Regions from separate parts of the Paenibacillus sp. FSL R7-0345 genome, predicted to be linked through region 1. Evidence: riboswitches for the same ligand, from Rfam matches in the RefSeq annotation. Region 1 holds a riboswitch; each other region holds the start of a gene.
What was found. Region 1 has a riboswitch for cyclic di-GMP ahead of NST84_RS00945 (EAL domain-containing protein). Riboswitches for the same ligand answer to the same signal wherever they lie in the genome.

Region 2: another riboswitch for cyclic di-GMP. It lies ahead of NST84_RS04740 (PA14 domain-containing protein); the one in region 1 lies ahead of NST84_RS00945 (EAL domain-containing protein).
Region 3: another riboswitch for cyclic di-GMP. It lies ahead of NST84_RS19645 (thiamine pyrophosphate-binding protein); the one in region 1 lies ahead of NST84_RS00945 (EAL domain-containing protein).

The regions. Positions count from the first base shown of each region.
Region 1 is NZ_CP152002.1:186,489-193,736, forward strand. Features, by position in the region: gene rnr (ribonuclease R) at 1-849, shown strand, start outside; gene smpB (SsrA-binding protein SmpB) at 1,536-2,015, shown strand; RNA gene ssrA (transfer-messenger RNA) at 2,214-2,578, shown strand; gene NST84_RS00940 (Rpn family recombination-promoting nuclease/putative transposase) at 2,695-3,510, shown strand; cyclic di-GMP riboswitch class I at 4,071-4,166, shown strand; gene NST84_RS00945 (EAL domain-containing protein) at 4,238-7,108, shown strand.
Region 2 is NZ_CP152002.1:1,125,013-1,132,260, reverse strand. Features, by position in the region: gene NST84_RS04745 (glycosyl hydrolase) at 1-320, opposite strand, end outside; gene NST84_RS04740 (PA14 domain-containing protein) at 534-3,437, opposite strand; cyclic di-GMP riboswitch class I at 3,451-3,530, opposite strand; gene NST84_RS04735 (sugar phosphate nucleotidyltransferase) at 3,669-5,042, opposite strand; gene NST84_RS04730 (UDP-glucose/GDP-mannose dehydrogenase family protein) at 5,567-6,907, opposite strand; gene NST84_RS04725 (glycosyltransferase) at 6,912-7,248, opposite strand, start outside.
Region 3 is NZ_CP152002.1:4,544,099-4,551,346, forward strand. Features, by position in the region: gene NST84_RS19635 (YafY family protein) at 1-389, shown strand, start outside; gene NST84_RS19640 (methyl-accepting chemotaxis protein) at 480-1,730, shown strand; cyclic di-GMP riboswitch class I at 1,923-2,015, shown strand; gene NST84_RS19645 (thiamine pyrophosphate-binding protein) at 2,143-3,783, shown strand; gene NST84_RS19650 (carboxymuconolactone decarboxylase family protein) at 3,810-4,178, shown strand; gene NST84_RS19655 (hypothetical protein) at 4,261-4,581, shown strand; gene glpK (glycerol kinase GlpK) at 4,699-6,192, opposite strand; gene NST84_RS19665 (ATP-binding protein) at 6,307-7,248, opposite strand, start outside.

The sequences.
Region 1 (7,248 bases):
CACTTCGACGAAGCCCATATGGCGCTCATCGGGGAGCGCACCTCCAAGGTGTTCCGCATTGGCGACGAGGTGAAGATTCGTGTTGCCAAGGTGAACATGGACGACCATACGATCGACTTCGAGCTGGTTGACATGAAGCCGCGTGCAGCAGGCGAGCACCGCAGCTACGGCGGGCGCTCCGGCAAAGCCGGCGGCTTCGCCGGTGGTAAAGGCGGCCGCGGCGGCAAAGACCGCGGCGGCTTCAGCAAGCCGGGTGCAGCCGGTAAAGGTAAGGCTGGCGCAGCCGGTAAAGGCGGTGCCGGAGGCAAAGGCGGCTCCGGCAAAGCTAAAGCCGGCGGTGTTGGCTCTGCCGGCAAGCGCAAAGGCGGTGCCGTGACTACCGGCACCTGGGAGACGGCGCCGCGCAGCGAAGCGGCGCCAGGCGGAGGCGGCGGCCCGGCGGAGGCCGCACGCCGTGCTTTTGCCGCCCTGAACGGCGAAGCGGGCGGCAGTGGTGCGCCGCGTGAGCGCAGCGGCGGCGGCAAAGGCCGCGGCGGAGCGGCCGGAAGCGATGCCGCGGGGCGCGGCATCAGCTTCGGCTTCGGCTCCGGCAAGGGCGGCTACGGCGCGCCGCTTGGCGGCGGCGCGGGCAGCGGCGAGCTGCGCGGGGTTGACGCGAACACCCGGTTCACGAGCCGGGAGGATCGCGGGGCTGAAAGCCGCGGCGTCAGCAGCGGCAAGGACAAGGGCCGCCGCAAGAAAAAAGGCGGCGTCTTCACCAGCCCGGCTGTCACGCCGGGCGGCCCGGGGGGCGGCAACACGGAGAACGCCGTGCGCCGCAAGAAAAAGAAGAAGAAGTCTCAGGAGTAGACTGAGACTGAGGGGCGCCTCAAGCAGCGTATATGCTGCTTGGGGCGCTTTTCTTGCATCCAGGCTGTTGCTCTGGGGGCTGCTAGTTCAACACAACGATTCTAACGGACTCAGATGCCGTTATTCGCTGCTTATTACCCTCCTGCAGCTTGTCGCGGACTCCAGTGACCTTATGTGTTACTAAAGTGTGAAAATTGCAGCGTTTCAGCATAAATAACGTCATCTGTGTCCGTTAGAATAACAAACTGCAGGAAAATCGCTAAATAACGCCTCCTGAGTCCGTTATATGCTTCAAGCGAGCCCTAGTATTCATGTTGCGGTTAATCCCAGTCGATTACACAGATCAATGATCGCTCTGTCATATGTTTTTTTGGGGGATACACAACTTTATAGCGCTTAGGATCTATCTCGCTGACACTATGGGTAATAACCTTATGGGGAAATGTCCTCTTATCGAGTACAATGATACGGAAATGACCGTGGAACGGGGACAGTATCATCCTAAGACATGTCATTTCACCCGCTTCCCTGACATACAGTTGTCAAAATGACTAACCGATGTTAAGTCCGTTACTAACTGGCAGTGGAAACGTACTTCCTTGCGTTCACCGGATTCATTTTGATACAATATAGATCTGACACTTAACTCCGTTTTGACGGGGAATACGATTCAAGGAGTGACTTTCATGGGTAAAAAAGCAGACGGGAAAGTGCTCGCCCAGAACAAAAAAGCTTCCCATGATTACTTTATTGAGGACACTTTTGAAGCGGGTATGGTGCTGACCGGTACAGAGATCAAGTCGCTGCGTAATGGCCGCGCTAACATTGGTGATGCGTTCGCTACCATCCGTAACGGTGAGATTCATATCCACAACATGCACATCAGCCCGTTTGAGCAGGGTAACCGTTCCAATCCCGATGATCCGACGCGTACGCGCAAGCTGCTGATGCATAAGGTGCAGATCCATAAGCTGCTGGGCTTATCCAAGCAGGACGGCTACTCGATAGTGCCGCTGAAGATCTATGTGCGCAACGGTTATGCCAAGCTGCTGATCGGCCTCGGTAAAGGTAAGAAGCAATACGACAAACGCGACACTGCCGCTAAGAAGGATGCTCAGCGTGATATCCAGCGTGCACTGCGTGAGAAGCAGAAAGTTGCCAGATAAACTGGTGACGGGTGTTACCGGAAGACAGAATTCCAGATTGCTCCTTCAATTCCTTTAACCCACGTGTTAAAGTGTTGATAAATGTGCTATACTGTGTAAGTAAGATTTTTGCTTCGTGGCAGTCCTCAGGTTTGAGGCTGCAGATTGGATCTCTCTTGCTTAGAAGATCCGCTTGATCCGAAGCGCCCTTTTTAATGAGGGGCCGTTCTTGGATTCGACGGGGGTAGTTCGAGCATGAGCAGCGAGTAGTGGGGACGCGTCCGCTTTATCAACGCTAAAGCCTATTAAACGGCAAACAACAAAACAACTACGCTTTCGCAGCTTAATAACCTGTGTGCGTGCTTCTACCCTGCATCGCCCATGTGACAGGGATAGGGGCTAACAAGTAGTGGGATACGCTGTCTGGTCTCCGCCTGGGGTCAGCAGAAGAAGATAATCAGGCTGACCCGAAGAGGACCCGGTTACGGGGGGCTTCTAGGGTGACATCAAATCCGTGACTACACTCGTAGAAACTTATGTGCCGTTATCTTCGGACAGGGGTTCGACTCCCCTCGGCTCCATATGGAGTATTTAGAAAGACACCTTTAGGGGTGTCTTTTTTCGTTTTAGGTATTCTCCCTCGAAGCCCATTCAAAATGAAAAATGTTATAATAAATATTAAAGAATGGAGCTGATGCCGATGGATTTACTGGACCCACGTGTTGACTTTGTGTTCAAACGGATATTTGGCAGCGAGAACAATAAGGATGTGCTGCTGGCGTTCCTTAACCGTATTTTCACAGAAGCTGGCGAGCCGCCGCTGACCGAGATCATCCTGATGAATCCTTATACGGATAAAGACGATCCCCACGACAAACAGTCCATCTTAGATGTTTACGCCAAGACCTCTGAAGGCAAACTGATTGATATAGAGATGCAGCTTTTCAATAAGTATGATATAGAGAAACGAACGCTTTTTTATTGGAGCAAACGGTATGCGAGTCAACTGAGTGAGGGAGACAAGTATCCAGAGTTGAAGAAATGCGTAACGATCAACATTTTAAACTATACGTTATTAAAGAATGAACAATATCATAACGTATTTCATTTGCGGGAAGACCGAACAGGGATATCCTTGATTGATGACATCGAGGTTCATTTCTTGGAGTTGCCGAAGCTGGATGAACATAGAGTTCCGTCTGAAGGCGGATTGATCAATTGGCTGTTGTTTCTGAAAGGTGCCGATACATCACAATGGGAGGTGCTGAAGATGAATGAGCCAGGATTGGAGAAGGCAATGGACACCTTGCAATATTTGAGTCAGGATTCAGAGGCTAGACGATTGTATGAGGCCAGACAGAAGTATTTGCATGATGAGGCTTCTATGCTGGGAAGTGCAGAACTAGCAGGTATAAAAAAAGTGGCTAAAAATATGCTTGCCATGAATCTGGACATAACAACGATTGCTAAGGCGACTGGATTAACAGAGCAAGAGATCAATGCTTTGAGAAAGTAATTACTAATTATGCCTCACCTTATACTTCTTTGCCAAGTCAATTCAGATGGGGAGCTTCTAGGGTGACATCAAATCCGTGACTACACTCGTAGAAACTTATGTGCCGTTATCTTCGGACAGGGGTTCGACTCCCCTCGGCTCCATATGGAGTAAAGTGAAAGACACCTTTAAAGGTGTCTTTTTCGTTTTTGCGGCTGTTTTGGATTATACGTGGCGGTTAAAAATCCTATAATGACGCGGTTTCCGGGACATGCTGTTAACAGATACAATGAGTTTCACTGAGGCTATACGGAGACCGGTGGCTTTGGCCTCCACGTAACCCGTAATAAATATGCTCCCCCTTCGGCGTGTGTTTTCGCCTTCCATACCCATCATCCGCCCTTCGATGTTGACCAATGAAGAGATCGTTGCAGTCTGAGCACTCCTACCTGCTATAAGTTGATATGAACGGTGCCATTCAGAAATGCAGAAAATGGTTGTAACACCCAGTAGTATAAACTATAATTAGTGTCAGCTTGTAGATTAATGTCGAATAATGTATTGTCTTTCAGATAATCTCAATAATAATAGGGCACACTCGTTGAAAAACGGGGTCGCAAAACTACAGGGGCTATCACATTTCCAATTCAGATATGTTATGCCAGCCAGTTACCGAAGGCAAGGAAACCTCTCCTTTTCGGGAGAGGTTTTTTGTTGCAATGGGCCTGATTCATAAGGTGGGGGAACAGTGAGTAAATCTAATAAGTCGATTGTATTTATCATAGCTCTGATTGTTTTTGGACTACTAGGTAATATGCTCAACCTATCCCTATTGCTGGGGGTCAATTTTATCTTCGGCAGTATATTCACCTTTTTGATATTGCGGATATATGGTCTTAAATGGGCTCTAGTGGCATCGGCTATTGTAAATGGTTACACGTTGTTTCTTTGGAATCATCCTTACGCTATGTTTGTTTTTGTGCTGGAAACTTTATTTGTCGGCGTCTTCTACAGAGGGAAAAGGATTGTTCTTATTGATAGCCTATATTGGATGATTTTAGGGATGCCCCTCATATGGGTATTCTATCGTTATGCCCTGGATATGAATTTTACCGCTTCCCTGCTGGTTGTGCTTAAGGATGCCGTAAATGGTATTTTAAATGTATTAATTTCCAGTTTAATCTTTACTTATCTGCCTCTTATTAAATGGCCGTCATTCCAAAAACGCAAAATGTCGAGCTCTCTTCATGATGTGCTTTTCAACATATTTGTCACACTTACCTTTATAACTTTGCTTCTGGTGACGGTGATGATCGGCCATGAACAGTATCACAACATGAATGAAAAAATAAAGTCAGAGACTGAACGAGATTCGGCTATCATCTGCGATGATCTCACAGAGTGGGGAAAAGTTCATGTTGCCGCAGTGAATACTTTATCGATGGCGGCGGCTGAGAATAGGATGGAAAAGATGGATTCCTTGCAGCGCCATGTGGCTTATCTACTGGCGTCATATCCCGATTTTATTACATCATACATTGCTGATCGTAACGGAGTTACAAAGCTGTTCTCTCCATTACTGAATGACAAAGGAGAGTCAACGATTGGCTTAAGCTTCTCGGATCGGCCTTACTTTGAATATATGAAAGAAAAACACCAATCCGTTGTTTCCGATGTGTTTCTTGGAAGAGGCGGCGTTAACGAGCCCATTGTGGTTGTAGGCTCCCCTATTATGATTAGCGGCGAATTTACAGGGGTGGCCGTAGGCGCTCTAAATCTTAACTATGTTACAACAGAGTTAAAAAAGCTGGCGAATAATAGACTAATGAATATCACAATCGTAGATAGGCATGACAAGGTTATTGCGAGTACTCGTGATGAACTAGCCGTTATGAACCTGTATAACTGGGCAGAAGGGGGCGAAGTAAGTGAAATAATTGATGGTTTGTATTATTGGTTCCCGGATGCTGTCAGAAATCCAATGAGAAGATGGGGAGAATCCTCCTATTTCAAGATCATGACAATTCCGCAAATGGGTGATTGGAGTATTATTGTCGAGACACCGATTGCCCCCTATCGCGACCGCTTATATAGCTACTACATAAAAATATTCAGTATTTTATTGGCCTGTGGATTGATATTTATTTTTATTTCTAATGTAATCAGTGGAATCATTGTTCGACCGATTAAGCTTTTGACCTACACAACCACCAATTTACCTGAGAAAATAGCCAAGAACCAGATCGTGAACTGGAAAGGAAGCTTTATACAAGAAATTAATACGCTTATATCTAACAGCAGGGATACGGCCGCGAGACTTCAAAGCATGTTTGCTGAGATTCAACTCCTCGCCTATTACGACAGCTTGACCGGTTTACCCAATAGAGTCTACTTTAATCAACGATTACAAGCTTACTTGGAGGAAGCCGGCGACTATGGTCACACAGCCGCAGTTCTATTCATCGATCTAGATCGATTTAAGATGGTAAATGATACGTTCGGTCATACAAGTGGCGATCAGTTATTAAAGCTGGTAGTTGTGAGGGTTCAAGAATGTCTTGGTCAGGATGCGATCCTCTCAAGAATGGGTGGAGATGAATTCATCGCCTTACTTCCCAACATGACCCGCGAACAATCGGAACAAATCGCCCAAGCTGTTCTTGCGGCATTTAAGATACCCATTTCGCTAAGTGATCATGAGGTCTATACCACACCAAGTATCGGTATCAGCCTCTTTCCAAGGGATGGAGACAGTGAGATGGAACTTATTAAGAATGCAGATCAAGCGATGTACATGGTTAAAAAGACAGGGCGTAATGGTTACAGTTTCTATGAGGGGAAGCTTAATACGTCATTATCAAACCAAATGAGCTTGGAGACTATGCTTCATAAAGCTTTAGATAATCATGAGTTTGAACTATTCTATCAGCCCCGGATGGAATTGAAGACAGGCCAAATTATCGGACTAGAGGCTCTGATTCGATGGCGCCATCCCGTTCAGGGTATGATTAGCCCCGCGGAATTTATACCGATTGCCGAAGAAAGCGGTCTGATTAGCCCCATTGGAGAATGGGTGTTACGGACAGCCTGTTCGCAAAATAAAGCTTGGCAGAATGAGGGCTACAAGCCAGTCTGTGTCTCCGTTAATCTATCCGTAAGGCAATTCAAGGATAAGGATCTGGTTCGGAACATCTCTGGCATCTTGAATGAGACCCAGCTTGATCCACGATACTTGGAGCTGGAGATTACTGAAAATATAAGTATGAACAATGAAGAACAGGTACTCTCCACTTTACAGGAGATAAGAAAGTTAGGCGTTAAGATCTCCATTGATGATTTTGGAACAGGGTATTCTTCATTGAATTATCTTGTGAACTACCCAATCGATTTCCTTAAAATTGATCAGTCCTTCGTTCGTAACATTCAGAGCCAATCAAATGATGTGTCCATTGTGAAAGCTATCATTTTCATCGCACATAGCATCGGTTTAAAAGTGGTCGCGGAAGGCGTCGAAACGGAGGATCAATTGAACTTGCTGCGTGAATTGGAGTGTGATGATGTCCAGGGATATTTAATAAGCAAGCCAGTACAATGTGAAGAGGTAAGGAATTTCTTATAAGGGAGCTCCATATGGAGTAAGTGAAAAAGTCATTAGCCAGTATTCTGGGTGATGGCTTTTTTCTGGTAGGCCCAGTATGATATTGTGAATCAGGATGCAGTACTTGATTTACTATTAAGCAAATGTAAACTATAGTTAGT
Region 2 (7,248 bases), 940 kb from region 1:
CCAATCGCTCCAAGCTCATAGCCATGCAGCACAGCAGATTGCCCGCTGAGTGTTTTCAGCTTTTTGTTAAATTCATCAGGGCTCTCCAGATAATCATGCTGCCCTGATATCAGTCCGGTACCGCTCAGGTTTGTCAGATAACTTAGTAAATCTTCCGCCTCCGGGGAAGCGTCCGGATTAATCGGGGTAATTTCTGCCGCCGGGCCTACAGGTGTCTGGGTTACAGGAAGACTGCGCACCTCGGACCAGGGCAGCAAAGAAAGGACAAATATAATGGGCAGGACTGTCGTATATAGCCGGTACTTGCGGTAAGTGTTCAATGTTATCTCCTTTCTCCAGCCGCATAGCCGCACAGGTGCTCAAGATGTCTTTCCCGGGAGGGGATTTTTTCTTGCGACCAAAATGAGGACTATAGCTTAGTAGCCCTGCCGGTAAGCAGGGCCCTTAAGTGGACTTTGAGGATTTAGTATTGTAACAGCTCAACCAGCATCAGTGACGGCGGCGGATTTAGCAGAACACGCTTTATTGCATGATCAGGAAGCGGAGGGCAAGAATAAACTGCTGGCAGGTACAGCCGATTTGGATTGGCTTGGGCTTTCCCACATCAGCTTGGCTTTTGCATCGCCCTGGTTTTCGTAATATTCCACTTTGATATCATATAATTGCCCGGCCTGCAGGCTGATACTTCCTACGCGTTCGGTTCCGCTCTGCTTCACCCAGCTGTCGATGATCAGTGTGCCATCGACCCAGACGCGGATGCCGTCATCTGAAGTGGTATATATATTGTAGGTTTCACTAAACAGCGGTTTAATTTTTCCGCTCCAGCGTACGGAGAAAAAATCAATGCCGATTGCCGCATCCGGCGAACCCTGACGCCAGTTGAAATCCAGCACAGCATCAGTACGCACCAGAGCAGGAGCTCCGCTCAGCTGCATATTGTTAAAATACTCCGCCTGCAGTCCGTTTACTGCCGGTGCTGCTGTTGGTACCGGTGTCGGCACTGGTGTAGGCGCCGGTGTTGGTACTGGTGTCGGCACTGGTGTAGGCGCCGGTGTTGGTACTGGTGTTGGCACCGGAGTCGGTGTTGCTGTTGGCGACGGCGTTACTGTTACTGCTGCATTGTCAGCAGCATTCTTTGCAAATAATGCACTTGCCGGAACAACTGCCTTCGGCTGGCTTGGGCTCTGCCACATCATACGGACACTTGCATCGCCCGCATTCTCATAATATTCAACTTTAATGTCATACAATTGTCCCGCCTGCAGGGCAATGCTGCCGGTACGCTCGGTACCGCTTTGCTTCACCCAGCTGTCGATGACTGCTGTGCCGTTAACCCAGACGCGGATACCGTCATCCGAATTGGTAACGAACTGGTACATTTCGCTGTAGGCCGGCTTGATCTGGCCGGTCCAGCGGATCGAAAATCCGTCAACCGGAAGCACCGGGTCTGGAGCTGTCTGCCGCCAGCTGAAGTTAAGCTGTTCGTCATTGCGCACAAGCACCGGAGTACCGGATAGTGTCATATTTTTAAAATACTCACCGGTTAGGCCATTCATTACAGATTCCTGTGATGCCGAATCTGCTGCCAGCCCCGGCTTGGCAGCCTGTGCCGGCGAAGCGGTTGGCGCTGCAGTCGGTGCTGGTGTAGCCGTTGGTGCTACGGTTGGTGCTGCAGTCGGTACTGGTGTAGCCGTTGGTGCTACGGTTGGTGCTGCAGTCGGTACTGGTGTAGCCGTTGGTGCCGCAGTTGGTACTGGTGTAGCCGTTGCTGCCGGTGCTGCTGCTGCCTGACTGGCCGGATTCTTTACAAACAATGCGCTTGCCGGAACAACTACCTTCGGCTGGCTTGGGCTCTGCCACATCATACGGACACTTGCATCGCCTGCATTTTCATAATATTCAACTTTAATGTCGTACAATTGTCCGGCCTGCAGGGCAATGCTGCCGGTGCGCTCAGTACCGCTCTGCTTCATCCAGCTGTCGATGACTGCTGTGCCGTTAACCCAGACGCGGATACCGTCATCCGAGTTGGTAACGAACTGATACGTTTCGCTGTAGGCCGGCTTGATCTGGCCGGTCCACCGGATCGAAAATCCGTCAACCGGAAGCACCGGGGCCGGGGCTGTCTGCCGCCAGCTGAAGTTAAGCTGTTCGTCATTGCGCACAAGCACCGGAGTACCGGTCAGTGTCATGTTTTTGAAATACTCGCCTTTAAGTCCGTTAACCACCGGCTCCTGCAATTCAGGTGCTGGTACCGGGGCTGCTGCCACTGGTGCCGCTGTTGGTACCGGTGTTGCTGTTGGCTTCACTGTCGGTGTTGGCGTAGCTGTCGGTGTTGCTGTCGGCTTTACTGTTGGTGTTGGTGTGGCTGTTGGTGTAGCTTTCGGTGCTACCCATGTTTTATACGTGTCACGTGTCAGGGTGTAGCTGTCATTCATAAAGGTTTTGATGGTATCTGTACTGTTGTTTTCATACAGCATTTTTCCCCAGTTCATCATAAAGACGTACTTCTGCTGGGAAAGCTTCAGCTTTGCAATACTTGGCATTTCACCATTTTCACCGATACCAATCGGTTTACCGGCGGCAAGGCTGAGCAGGCTGTCATAATATTTGTTCAAAAAGTCGTTATTATATATATCTGCTGCGAGCACATCCACTTTATCCGCACCCGGGTAAGTCAGTTCATAAGGATCGGAATTGGAGTTGGGAGCATTCGGATTCCACACCCACAGCAAATTGTTTAATTGATGAACGTTAACAAAACGGTCATACATGATATTCCACAGCGCGGCAAAATTATTTTTCTTGCCCCACCAGAACCAGCCGCCGTTCATTTCATGGTAAGGTCTCCAGAGAATAGGAACTCCAGCATCCCGCAAACTTTTGAGCGAAACGGCCACTTTATCAAGATCGGCAATCAGAGCGTTGTACTCTGTGGTTCCGGGTGTTACGTATTTGTTGAATTCAGCCTGGCTGATATTCTTCTGTACATTTCCCCAGTCATATTTGGTGCCGGGCAGGTTCTGGTGAAAAGTCATGGCTACGATTCCGCCAGCCTTATACCAGTTGGTCGCGCTCCAGACGATGTTTTTACGCTGCGCAGCTACTCCACTCTCTGTCTGTCCGCCAATCGCTCCAAGCTCATAACCGTGAAGCGCTGCGTATTGCCCGCTTGTCGCCTTCAGCTTGTTACTGATTTCATCAGGACTTTCAAAATAGTCATGCTGACCTGAAATAATCCCGTTACCGGAAATAGAGTACAGGTTGTTCAACAGCTTGACTGCTTCCGCTGAAGCGTTAGGGTTTACTGGTGCTCCGGTCACAGAAGCAGCATGCGCAGATGACGGGGCAAGTCCTAAGCCCATTGGCACAGCAGACAAAAATACGGCCACAGACAACACGGCGGACAACAGACGAGACTTACGGTAAGCTTTCAACTTTTATCTTCCTTTCGGTAGCCAGGCTGCCACTTGGTAGAGGCCCTATAGCTTTGCGTCCCTATCTTTCGAGTAGGTTTGCCTTTGTCGTTTTTGAAGGAGTTATCCTTCTTACCGTAAGTATCGACTCTATGAAGTTGTAGGTTTATAGCAAAAATGAAGATTTATTAATAAATGGTTCTAAATACCTGTTTCAGCCTTGTGGAACTTGGTTAAATAGATAAATTAGGCCTATGAAATAAACTGGTGTAATTCAATATCTTCCCAGTCCAGCGTAATCCGGATGTTGTCCTCTTCCACCAGCTCAGACCCGCTCTGCACCTCGATAAACTCCACATCGGTCAGCGCCAGGATCGCATGCTTTGTTCCTTCCGGGATGCGTACGACATCGCCAGCCTTCACTTTATGCATCTTTTCATTGATGACAATACTTGCTTCCCCGCTCACAAAAGTCCAGATTTCACTGCGTTTGTGATGTAGCTGGTAGCTGATATTTTTTCCCTGCTCGATAAAAATCCGCTTCGTCAGTACTTCATTGCCCTCATCATATTTCACATAGTCGATAACTTTATAGTGACCCCAGCGGCGTTCCTCGTACATCGGTCTTTGTTCATGCGATTTCAGCACTTCCTTGATTCGCGGGCTTTCCGCCTTATGCGTAACCAGGATTCCGTCAGGGCTGGCCGCGATGATCAGGTCCTTGGCCCCGATGACTGTAATCGGAATGTCCAGCTCATTGATCAGGCAGGTCCGTTCGGAATCGGAGGTAACCACGCCCTTGCCGACCAGGTTGCTGCTCATCTCCTCGGTCAGCGTATTCCAGGTGCCCAGATCCTTCCAGAAGCCGGCATACGGCTGAACGACGATTTTTTCTTCTTTTTCCACCACTTCGTAATCAAAGCTGATGGAAGCCATCAGTTTGTATTGCTTCTGCAGCTCCTCGTAATTAAGCGGCAATCCTTTGCTCTGCAGAATATCCAGCAGATAACCGAGGCGGAAAGCGAATACGCCGCAGTTCCAAAGGGCGCCTTTGCTGATCAGGCCTTCTGCCTGCACACGGTCAGGCTTTTCCTGGAAATGGCTCACCTGAAGGTAGCCGCTTGCCCCCGCCGCATCACTGGTCGGAATGATATATCCGTATTTCTCTGACGCATGCTCAGGCACTACGCCCATCAGCGCCAGATTTGCGCCGCTCTCCTCCATCGTCTGCTCCAGCCGGACTACCGTATCGAAGAAGGAAGCCTCCACATAAGGATCGACCGGCAGGATAGCCACTGTCTCCGCCGGAGATACGCCGGCGATGGAATACAGGTAAGCCGCTGTCAGTGCAATGGCCGGGAAGGTATCGCGGCGTTCCGGCTCCACGATAATCGGCACATGGCTGCCGAGCTGGCTCTGGATGGACTCTACTTGGCTGCGGCCTGTAGCGAGGTAGGATGAGCCCGTCATCCCCGCTTCCTCCAGCTGTCTCCAGACCCGCTGTACCATCGATTCCGGTTCACCCGCCGGGCTTTCCAGTACCTTCAGAAATTGCTTGGAACGTGAGTCATTGGATAATGGCCAGAGCCGTTTACCTGAACCGCCTGATAGAAGTACTAGTTTCATGGGGAACCCCTCCTTGGTATGTGTGACGCGAAAATTTCGGGTTGTTATTGGGAGCTGTATGCTGATGAACGCTAGGATGCTCCTCTGGAATTCTTTATTGCTGCGCAAGATTCTTAGAGATTGCACTTTTATTAGAGTCACTCCAAGGAATGTTTGGGCTTCCGGCCGCTGTTGTCTTCGGATTCCCTGATTTGAACCGCTGGCCGCGGTAGAAATCCGAAGACAAAGGCGGACGCATTCGCTCCTACAGCTCCAAAATTCCTCTCCGCTCCATTCCATAACAGTTTAATTGTTAAGAACTTTTGCTTGCCTGGCCAAGTATTCCAGAAGCAGCTTGTTTGCTGTTCACGCAGGGAAAGCTCCCTGCTAAAGATCCGGAATTGCAGCTTGGTTGGCGGCAGCTAAAAATTTAGAGCCAAAGATTAAGAGCTAAAATTCAAGGGCTATAGTTATGTCATAGTTTTGCACTATGCAAAAGACACTAGATTTAAAAGCTTGCAAGCGTATATGCGTATAGCCTAACCTTAAACCGCACCGGCAACGCTTTGGGAAAAGCCGCTAAGCCCGCCCATCTGCGGACGGCCGACAGAATGATACTCAAGACCCGTGCCCTCAATCTGCTCCTTGGAGTAGAGATTACGGCCGTCGATCAGGATCTGGCGGCGCATAGTGCCGGCCAGGTGATGCAGATCGATATCCTTGAACTGCGCCCAGTCGGTCAGCAGGCAGACAGCATCGCTGCCATCCGCAGCTTCTTCCGGCACGCCGCACCACCGCAGCCGCGGATGATCGTACTGTGCCCGGAAGTTAGCGGCGGCGATCGGATCGTACAGCTTCACTGTAGCGCCCTCCGCTACCAGTGCCTCCACGATCTCGCGGGCCGGAGCCTCACGGACATCATCAGTGTTCGGCTTGAAGGCCAGGCCCCAGATGCCGATTACAGCGCCGCGCAGGCTGCCGAGCGATTCATGCAGCTTGGAGATGATCATGAACCGCTGGTCCTTGTTCACCTCGACCACCGATTTCAGCAGCTTGAACTCGTAGTCCACGTTGCCGGCGATCTGGATCAGCGCATTGGTATCTTTCGGGAAACAGGAGCCTCCGTAACCGATGCCGGCCTGCAGGAACGAGGAGCCGATTCGCCGGTCCATCCCCATGCCCTCCGCCACCATGGTCACATCAGCTCCCACTTTTTCACAAATGTTGGCGATCTCGTTGATAAAGGAGATTTTGGTCGCCAGGAATGCATTGGATGCATATTTGATCATTTCCGCACTGCGGATATCCGTGATAAAGATATTTTCCGTAAAGCCCTGATGAAGCTGGCGCATGGTCGGCTCAAGCTGCGGATTGTCAAGACCGATCACAATACGGTCCGGGTGCAGGGTATCACGGATCGCGGAGCCCTCACGCAGGAATTCAGGAGCGGAGACAATATCAAAGGGGTGGTTGGTGCGGGAAGCAATCAGCTTGCGGATCCGTTCGTTCGTGCCGACCGGAACGGTTGACTTGGTCATGATGATTTTGTAGCCTTCCATCGCCTCGGCAATTTCAGCAGCCGCTCCTTCGATATACTGCAAATCCGCTTCGCCGCCCGGCAGCGACGGGGTTCCTACAGCCAGAATGACGATATCAGAGCGGCGTACCGACTCTTTAAGATCCGCTGAAAAGGACAATCTGCCCTCACGCAGGTTCATTTCAATCAGTGCTTCAATACCGGGTTCATAGATCGGGGACTCCATCCGGTTAAGCTTATTGATTTTTTCCTCATCCTTATCGACACAGATCACATGGTTACCATTCAATGTAAAGCACACGCCTGATACAAGACCGACATAGCCGGTACCGATAACTGCCAGCTTCATACAATCATCCTCCTTTAAGGAAATTAACGTAGGCTTGCTCTACATACTGCTTGAACTGCACCATAAACGCCTGTTCGTCGAACTTGCGGGCATGCCCCATAATCCGGCTGATATCCCATGCGTAGGACTCCACTTCGTTTATGGCCTTCAGTAAATCGTCAACTTCCTGATGCTGGAAAAATACGCCGTTCACATAAGGTACGATCGTATCCAGCGCTCCTCCGGCCTGGTAGGCAATAACCGGTCTTCCCGCAGCATTCGCCTCCAGCGGCGTAATGCCGAAATCCTCTTCGCCCGGGAAAATAAAGGCCCGGCACTGTGACATCAGCCCCGTTACCTCG
Region 3 (7,248 bases), 2.6 Mb from region 1:
AGGCCCGCATGACCGGCGAAGCTTTTATCCGGCCGGCAGGATTTGACCTGGCACACTACTGGGAGGAGTCCACCGCTTCTTTCAAGGCAGCCCTGCCCCGTTATCCTGTTACCCTGCTGCTTAGCAGCTCCGGCCTGAACGATCTTCAGCGGGAGCGTTACGTTACCATCCTTACAGTGCAGCAGTCCTCCAGAGCAGACTGGGTAGAGGTTCAGGCAGAGTTCAACACCCTGGAATCTGCCTGCAAAATAATCTTGTCTTTGGGGCAGACAGCTATGGTGGCTGAACCCCGGGAACTGCTCGACAGGCTGATAACCGCTTTGCGGGAGACCTGTGTTTTATATGAAAAGGTTACGCAAAACTATCCATCCGGGGAAATGGAATTTTGAAGTTTTATGTCAGTTTTTACAGTAGACTGTTCCCCCGCATATCACCTATACTATACCAATACACACCATTTTTTTAGGGGGAACTTTATTATGGATTGGATGACCAAGCTTCCATTAAAGCAGAGAATTGTAGCCGGCTGTTATCTTGTCGCCGCTTTGTTCGCTGTTCCGGTTTTGATTACATTGGTAATCATGGGCAAAATCATTCTCGGCATTATTCTTATTGCAGCACTTGCCGGACTTACTTATCCTCTGGCACGTTTTGTCGAGAGAACGCTTACATCTTCTTTTGACGAGTTCTCCAATGTTACCCACACTATTGCCAAAGGCGATTTTACAAGCCGCGCGGATGAAAGCGGGTCAATGGGTGAAGTAAGCCGCTCCTTCAACATTATGATCGACAAGCTCAAGAAAATTTTGACCGAAGCCTCACAGATCACCCGCCATGTTATGGATGCCAGCAGAGGGATTGAAGACAAGAACCACAGCCTCAAAATCGTAATGGCCCAGGTTGCCTCCTCCTCCAATGAACTGGCTGTCGGTGCCAACGAAATTTCGGCAGATATCGCCGACATGACGGAATCGATCAAGGACATTGAGACCAAAGTAGCCAACTATACGCATTCCACCAAAGAAATGAATAAGCGCTCTATACATACGCTCGAACTGGTTGAACAAGGACGGCTGTCGGTAGATACCCAGGCTGAAGGCATGCGCAAAAATATCGAAGCTACGAACAAGGTCGCGGATACGGTTGAGGCCCTCTCGCAGAATGCCCGCGGCATTTCCATGATTGCCAAAACCATCAATGAAATCGCAGAACAGACCAATCTGCTGTCCTTGAATGCTTCGATTGAGGCAGCACGCGCCGGTGAGCACGGCCGCGGCTTTGCCGTGGTCGCCCAGGAGGTGCGCAAGCTGGCCGAGGAATCGACAGCATCCACCAAAGAAGTATTCAGCCTGATCCGCAGCATCGAATCCGATATCAAGCAGGCTGTGGAGAATATCGCCATCAATGAAGAAGTTGTACAGGTGCAAAATGAGCTGATCGTAGAGACTGCCCACATCTTCTCGCAGATTGTACAAAGCGTCCAATACATAACGGAGCAGATCTCCTCCTTCTCGCAGGAAAGTGACCTGATGCTGGAGAGCGCACTCAAAATATCCGGCGCCATCGAGAATATATCCGCGATTACCCAGCAGACAGCAGCCGGCACCGAGGAAGTATCCGCGGCAATGAACGAACAGATCAACGCCCTGCAGTCTGTAGCCGATGAAACCGATAAAATGACCCAGGCAGTGTTCCAGCTGCAGAAAACTATCCATATTTTCAAATTCTAAGCTGGTTCCCAAGCCCTAAAGCTGCCGCTCAAAATGAGCGGCAGCTTGTTTATATTTAGGCTCCAGGATTCACCAAATCGTACTGCAATTCGTCAAATTTCGTATATTTCCGCATTATTGTATTGACAATGATAGAGCTATAAATATATTGTAAAAGTAAATTTAACCAATAAATATTATCCATAGACCCAAATCAAATATCAGCAAAATTCTCCGAAAGGAAATGACGCAAAGCCATGGATCTACAGTCTCAGTTTCTGGGACCAGGATAGCCAGGTTGCAGCCGGGACGTTAGAATCATTACGTCCCTTAAGGTTATATGTGCAACTGGCCTGTGCTCATTTGAGCACAGGTATTCTATTGTCTGTCGCTAGAGTCGCTAGAATCGCTAGAAAAATACACAACGGATAGGGTGGAGCATTTGAAAACAGTCGCAGATTATATGGCAGAGGCGCTTCGCAGCCTCGGCGTTACACATTCCTTTGGTATTATCGGCAAATCTATTTGTCCTATAGCTCTTAAGATGGTTGATTACGGCATCGAATTTATTCCGAGCAGACATGAGTCCAGCTCCGGCTTCGAAGCCGCCGGCTATGCACTCAAAACCGGAGGACTCGGAGTTGCCTTCGGTACATCAGGTCCCGGAGGCACTAACCTGCTCACCGCAGCAGCACATGCCAAAGCCAATAATCTTCCTGTCCTCTTCATTACTGGACACCAGTCGATTAAAGAGCTGGGAATTCCGCAGTGCCAGGATTCCTCTTCATATCTCGCTGATCTGGCGGATATGTTCAGACCCGCTACGCTCTTCAGCAAGCTGGTAGAGCGCGGTGATCATTTCAGCACTATTTTTAATCATGCCATTTCTATTGCCCTTAGCGGCAAACGCGGTCCGGTGCATCTGTGCATTCCATTTGATGTCCAGACAGAAATGCTCGAAGAATGCCGGATTGTTATTCCTGAACACGAGAAGCTGGTCAGCATCGGTAATTTTGAACGCGTAATTGCAGCAATCAACGAATCTTCGCGTCCGCTGATCATTGCGGGTAAAGGTATAAACCGCTCCGGTACCCACCAGGAGCTGGTACAACTGGCTGAAACCTTCAACATTCCTGTCGTCACCAGTCCTGGAGGAAAAGGCGCCATCGCCTGGGATCACCCGCTGTATCACGGTCCGGTAGGTGTAGGCGGCTGCAAGCACGGGGATGACCTGCTGAACAACAGTGATCTGTATATTGTGCTTGGTTCCCGTCTGAGTGATATGACGATCTGCAACCTCAAAGCAGAGAATCATCCGGCCAAGCTGATCCAGTTCGATTCCGACCCTACCTTTGTCGGCAAGATTCTTCAATCGCAGACCATATCGGTCAGCGGGGACTTGCGTGACAATCTGAGCTATTACCTGGAGAAGATCGACAGAGATACGGTTGTCAGACATGAAATAACAGTAGAAGCTAATTACCGGGACGAGCTGCCAGAGCTGCCTAAGCTCTCCATCGCTTCAGTCCTGAGCACTTTAAGCGATCAGATTCCTTATAACAGCTCGGTATTTGTAGATGACGGCAGCCACGGCTTCCATGCTGTGAAATGGTACAACGTCAAGAAGCCGGGAAGCTTTATCTTTGATGCCTACTTTGCCTGCATGGGCAACTCCATCGGCATGTCAATCGGGGCCAAGGCTGCCGCCCCTGACGAAACTGTCTTCTGCATTACCGGTGATGGCTGCTTCATGATGCTTGGTGCTGAAATTAACACCGCTGTGTGCAAGGACCTTCCGGTTATTTTCATCGTGGTCAACAACATGCAGCTTGATATGGCCCTTAAAGGCATGGAGAAGACAACCGGCAGAATCGACGGCACCCTCTTCGAGGTTCCGATGGATGCAGCGAAATTCGGTGAATCCCTTGGAGCTGTAGGCTTCAAGTGTGAAACGGCGGAACAATTCGCGGCAGCTATTGAAGATGCGGTAGCCTTGAACAAAGTAGCCGTAATCGAGCTGCTCACTGACCGTGACGAGATGCCTCCGACAGCGCACCGTGTATTGAATCTTTAATTAACATCATTCAGGGGGTTTTTTAAGTGGAAAGTTCAGTGAACAGCGGACTTAAGCATTTTACCAATCTGTCCGGGGATTATGGCAATAAACAGCTGGCGCCGATCAAAGAGCATTTTCCGGAGCTGGCTGAATATATTATGGGCAATGCCTATGGCGATATTTTTCAGCGGACCACAATCGGTGCCGACTGGAAGGAAATTGCTGTCATCTCGGCCCTGATTACGATGGGCCAATATGAACAGCTGGGTGTTCATTATGTAATGGCACTGCGTGTCGGCATGACGGTCGACCAGATTAAGGGCATTCTGCTGCACCTGGTACCGGCAATCGGCGCTCCGCGGATAATCTCGGCTTTTAATGTATTGCTTGCTACTCTGGAAGAAATCAAGTAATTAAAGAACCGGCAGTCTGATTGTATATCTTTCGTTTTGGGGGCTGGAAGGAATGGGCAGGTTTGTTCTGAAAACAGATTCCGTGAGTAAGATTGTTCATATACAACTGGAAGGTACCTTCTCCAACGAGGATGGCCTCAAAACAATGCAGGCCTATCAGCAGACAGTCAATCCGATTACAGCTTCTGAGTATTCCCTGCAGATTGACTGCCGCAAGCTGAATGTCACCGCTCCGGATGTTGTGCCTCTGCTGGAGAGCTGCTTCAAAATGTACAAGTCGGACGGCTTTCAGCAGGTGACTTTGGCGCTTGAGAATAACCCGCTGCTTAAGATGCAGCTATCCCGTCTTGGCCGCAGAGCGGGACTGGAGAACATGCAGATCGTCCCTTCCTTTCCGGGATAGCTGCATCTGCAAATGTCGGCTTAATCAAAAAGCAACCTGCAGGCAAGGAAAACCTTGTCCGCAGGTTGCTTTTGTCTGTAATTCTAAATTATAAGGTTCCAAGTATGATATCCTGTGCTAATGCCGTGCCTCATGCTTCTCCCAGCCCATAGTCCGTTCTACAGCATCCTTCCACACGCTATAGCGGTGTTCCCGCTCTTCTCCGTCCATCCGGGGCATAAAGTCCCGCTCGGCTTTATTAAAGCTCTCCAGCTGCTCTCTTGACCAGACTCCGGAAGTTAATCCGGCCAGCAGTGCAGCGCCGAGCGCCGTTGTCTCCGCATAGGTCGTACGGGTCACAGTACTGCCGAGGATATCTGCCTGGAACTGCATCAGCAGGTCGTTACGGACAGCACCGCCGTCTACACGCAGCCCGGTCAGGGGCATGCCGGCATCCTTCTCCATTGCGCCAATGACGTCACGGGACTGGAAGGCCAACGCTTCCAATGTTGCCCGGACCAGGTGTCCCGCCGTTGTCCCCCGGGTCAGGCCAAAGACAGCCCCGCGGGCATACATATCCCAGTACGGAGCACCAAGACCCGTGAAGGCCGGCACCACAACCACACCTTCACTATCTTCTACTTCTGCAGCCCGCTGCTCGGAGTCAGCCGGTCCTTCAATCAGGCCAAGCCCTTCATGCAGCCATTGTACTGCCGCTCCGGCAACAAAGACGCTGCCTTCAAGCGCAAAATACAGCTCGTCCCCCATACCCCAGGCAACGGTTGTCAGCAGGCCGTGTTTGGAGACGACCGCTTCTGTTCCTGTGTTCATAAGAATGAAGCAGCCGGTACCGTAAGTATTTTTGGCACTGCCTGCTTCAAGGCATGTATGGCCGAACAGCGCTGCCTGCTGGTCACCGAGTACAGAGCGGATCGGAATCTCCGCACCGAACCAGCGGGCATCCGCTGTACCAAAGTCACCGCCAGACATCCGGATTTCCGGCAGGATGGCACGCGGAATGCGCAGCTCCTGCACAAGCTGGTCGTCCCAACTGCGTTCATGCAGGTTAAACAGCATGGTCCGTGAGGCATTAGTCACGTCTGTAGCGTGCACAGCGCCGCCTGTGAGCTTCCAGATAAGCCAGCTGTCAATCGTCCCTGCCAGCAGCTCCCCGTGCTCTGCACGGTCCCTTGCGCCCGGCACATGATCGAGAATCCAGGCCAGCTTGGTGGCAGAGAAGTAGGCATCCACAACCAGTCCCGTCTTGTCCGCAATCTCCCGGTCCAGGCCCAGGCGCTTGATTTCCTCACACTGCTGTGCGGTCCGCCGGTCCTGCCATACAATAGCCGGATAAATCGGCTCTCCCGTCTGCCGGTCCCAGATCAGGGCGGTTTCACGCTGGTTAGTAATACCGATTGCCGTAATATCCGCTGCAGCTGCCCCGCTGGCCTGAATAGCATCTCTGGCTGCAGCCAGCTGGCTTTCCCAGATCTGCTCCGGATCATGCTCTACCCAGCCGGGGCGGGGAAAGGACTGTCTGATTTCATACTGCCCCTGGGCAACCATCCCTGCGTCCAGATTGAACAGTATAGCCCGGGAGCTCGTAGTCCCTTGATCCAATGATAAAATCATGAATAATGCCTCCTAAAGTGACGGGTATTGTGTTCCACGATGAACAAGATTAAAGGAGTCCTTTCAACAAAAAGCACCTCTGCATTCAGAGGCGCTGTCAGTCTAAGTCTGCATTTACTGTTTTTCGACAGGAAGCCGTAGCGTAAAGATCGTGCCTTCGCCAAGCCTGCTGGCAGCAAAAATCTGTCCATGGTGTGATTCGACGATATTTTTGACAATGGCCAGTCCAAGTCCGGTGCCGCCGGATTCACCGCGTACACGGGCCTTATCGGCCTTGTAAAAGCGTTCAAAGATGTAAGGCAGGTCATCCGGATGAATTCCCGCTCCCTGGTCACGGATTGCAATTTCCAAGTAACGGCGGCCTTCAAGCACAATAGAACCGGTAATGATCGAAATCTGCTTGTCCGCCGGCGTATGCCGGAACGCATTGTCCAGCAGATTCGTCAGCACCTGCTCCAGCTTATCCATGTCTGCGGACTTCAGCAGCAGCAGTCCATCAGGTCTCTGCAGTTCAAGTAAAATGTCACGTTCCTTGGCACGGACAGAGAATTTGCGGTAGATCCGGTCGAGCAGCTCGCCCATATCCACCTCGCCCATCATCATGTCCGTATGCCCGGCTTCCATCCGCGCCAGATCAAGCAGATCCTTGACCAGCCGCCCCATCCGCAGTGATTCATCATGAATGACCTGAACCAGCTCATTTCGCTCCTCAGGGGAATCGGCCATGCCGTCCAGCAGCGCTTCACTGTAGCCCTGCATCATGGAGAGCGGCGTGCGGATCTCATGCGATACATTTGCCACAAAGTCACGGCGCATCTTCTCAAGCTTTACTTCCTCCGTTACATCCCTGAGTACAGCTACGGCCCCACGGATGTGATCCTCAGAATAGAGCGGGGCCATATGTACAGACCATACGCCCTGGCGGACATGCACATTGGCACGCTGATCCCCGCCTTGACTGAGCGTATCCATGAGTAATGGCCGCAGGGGAACCGGAACTGCGCTGAAGACGGCCTGTTCCGCTCCAGGCCCGCCGTCGCCCTCCTCCTGATGCTC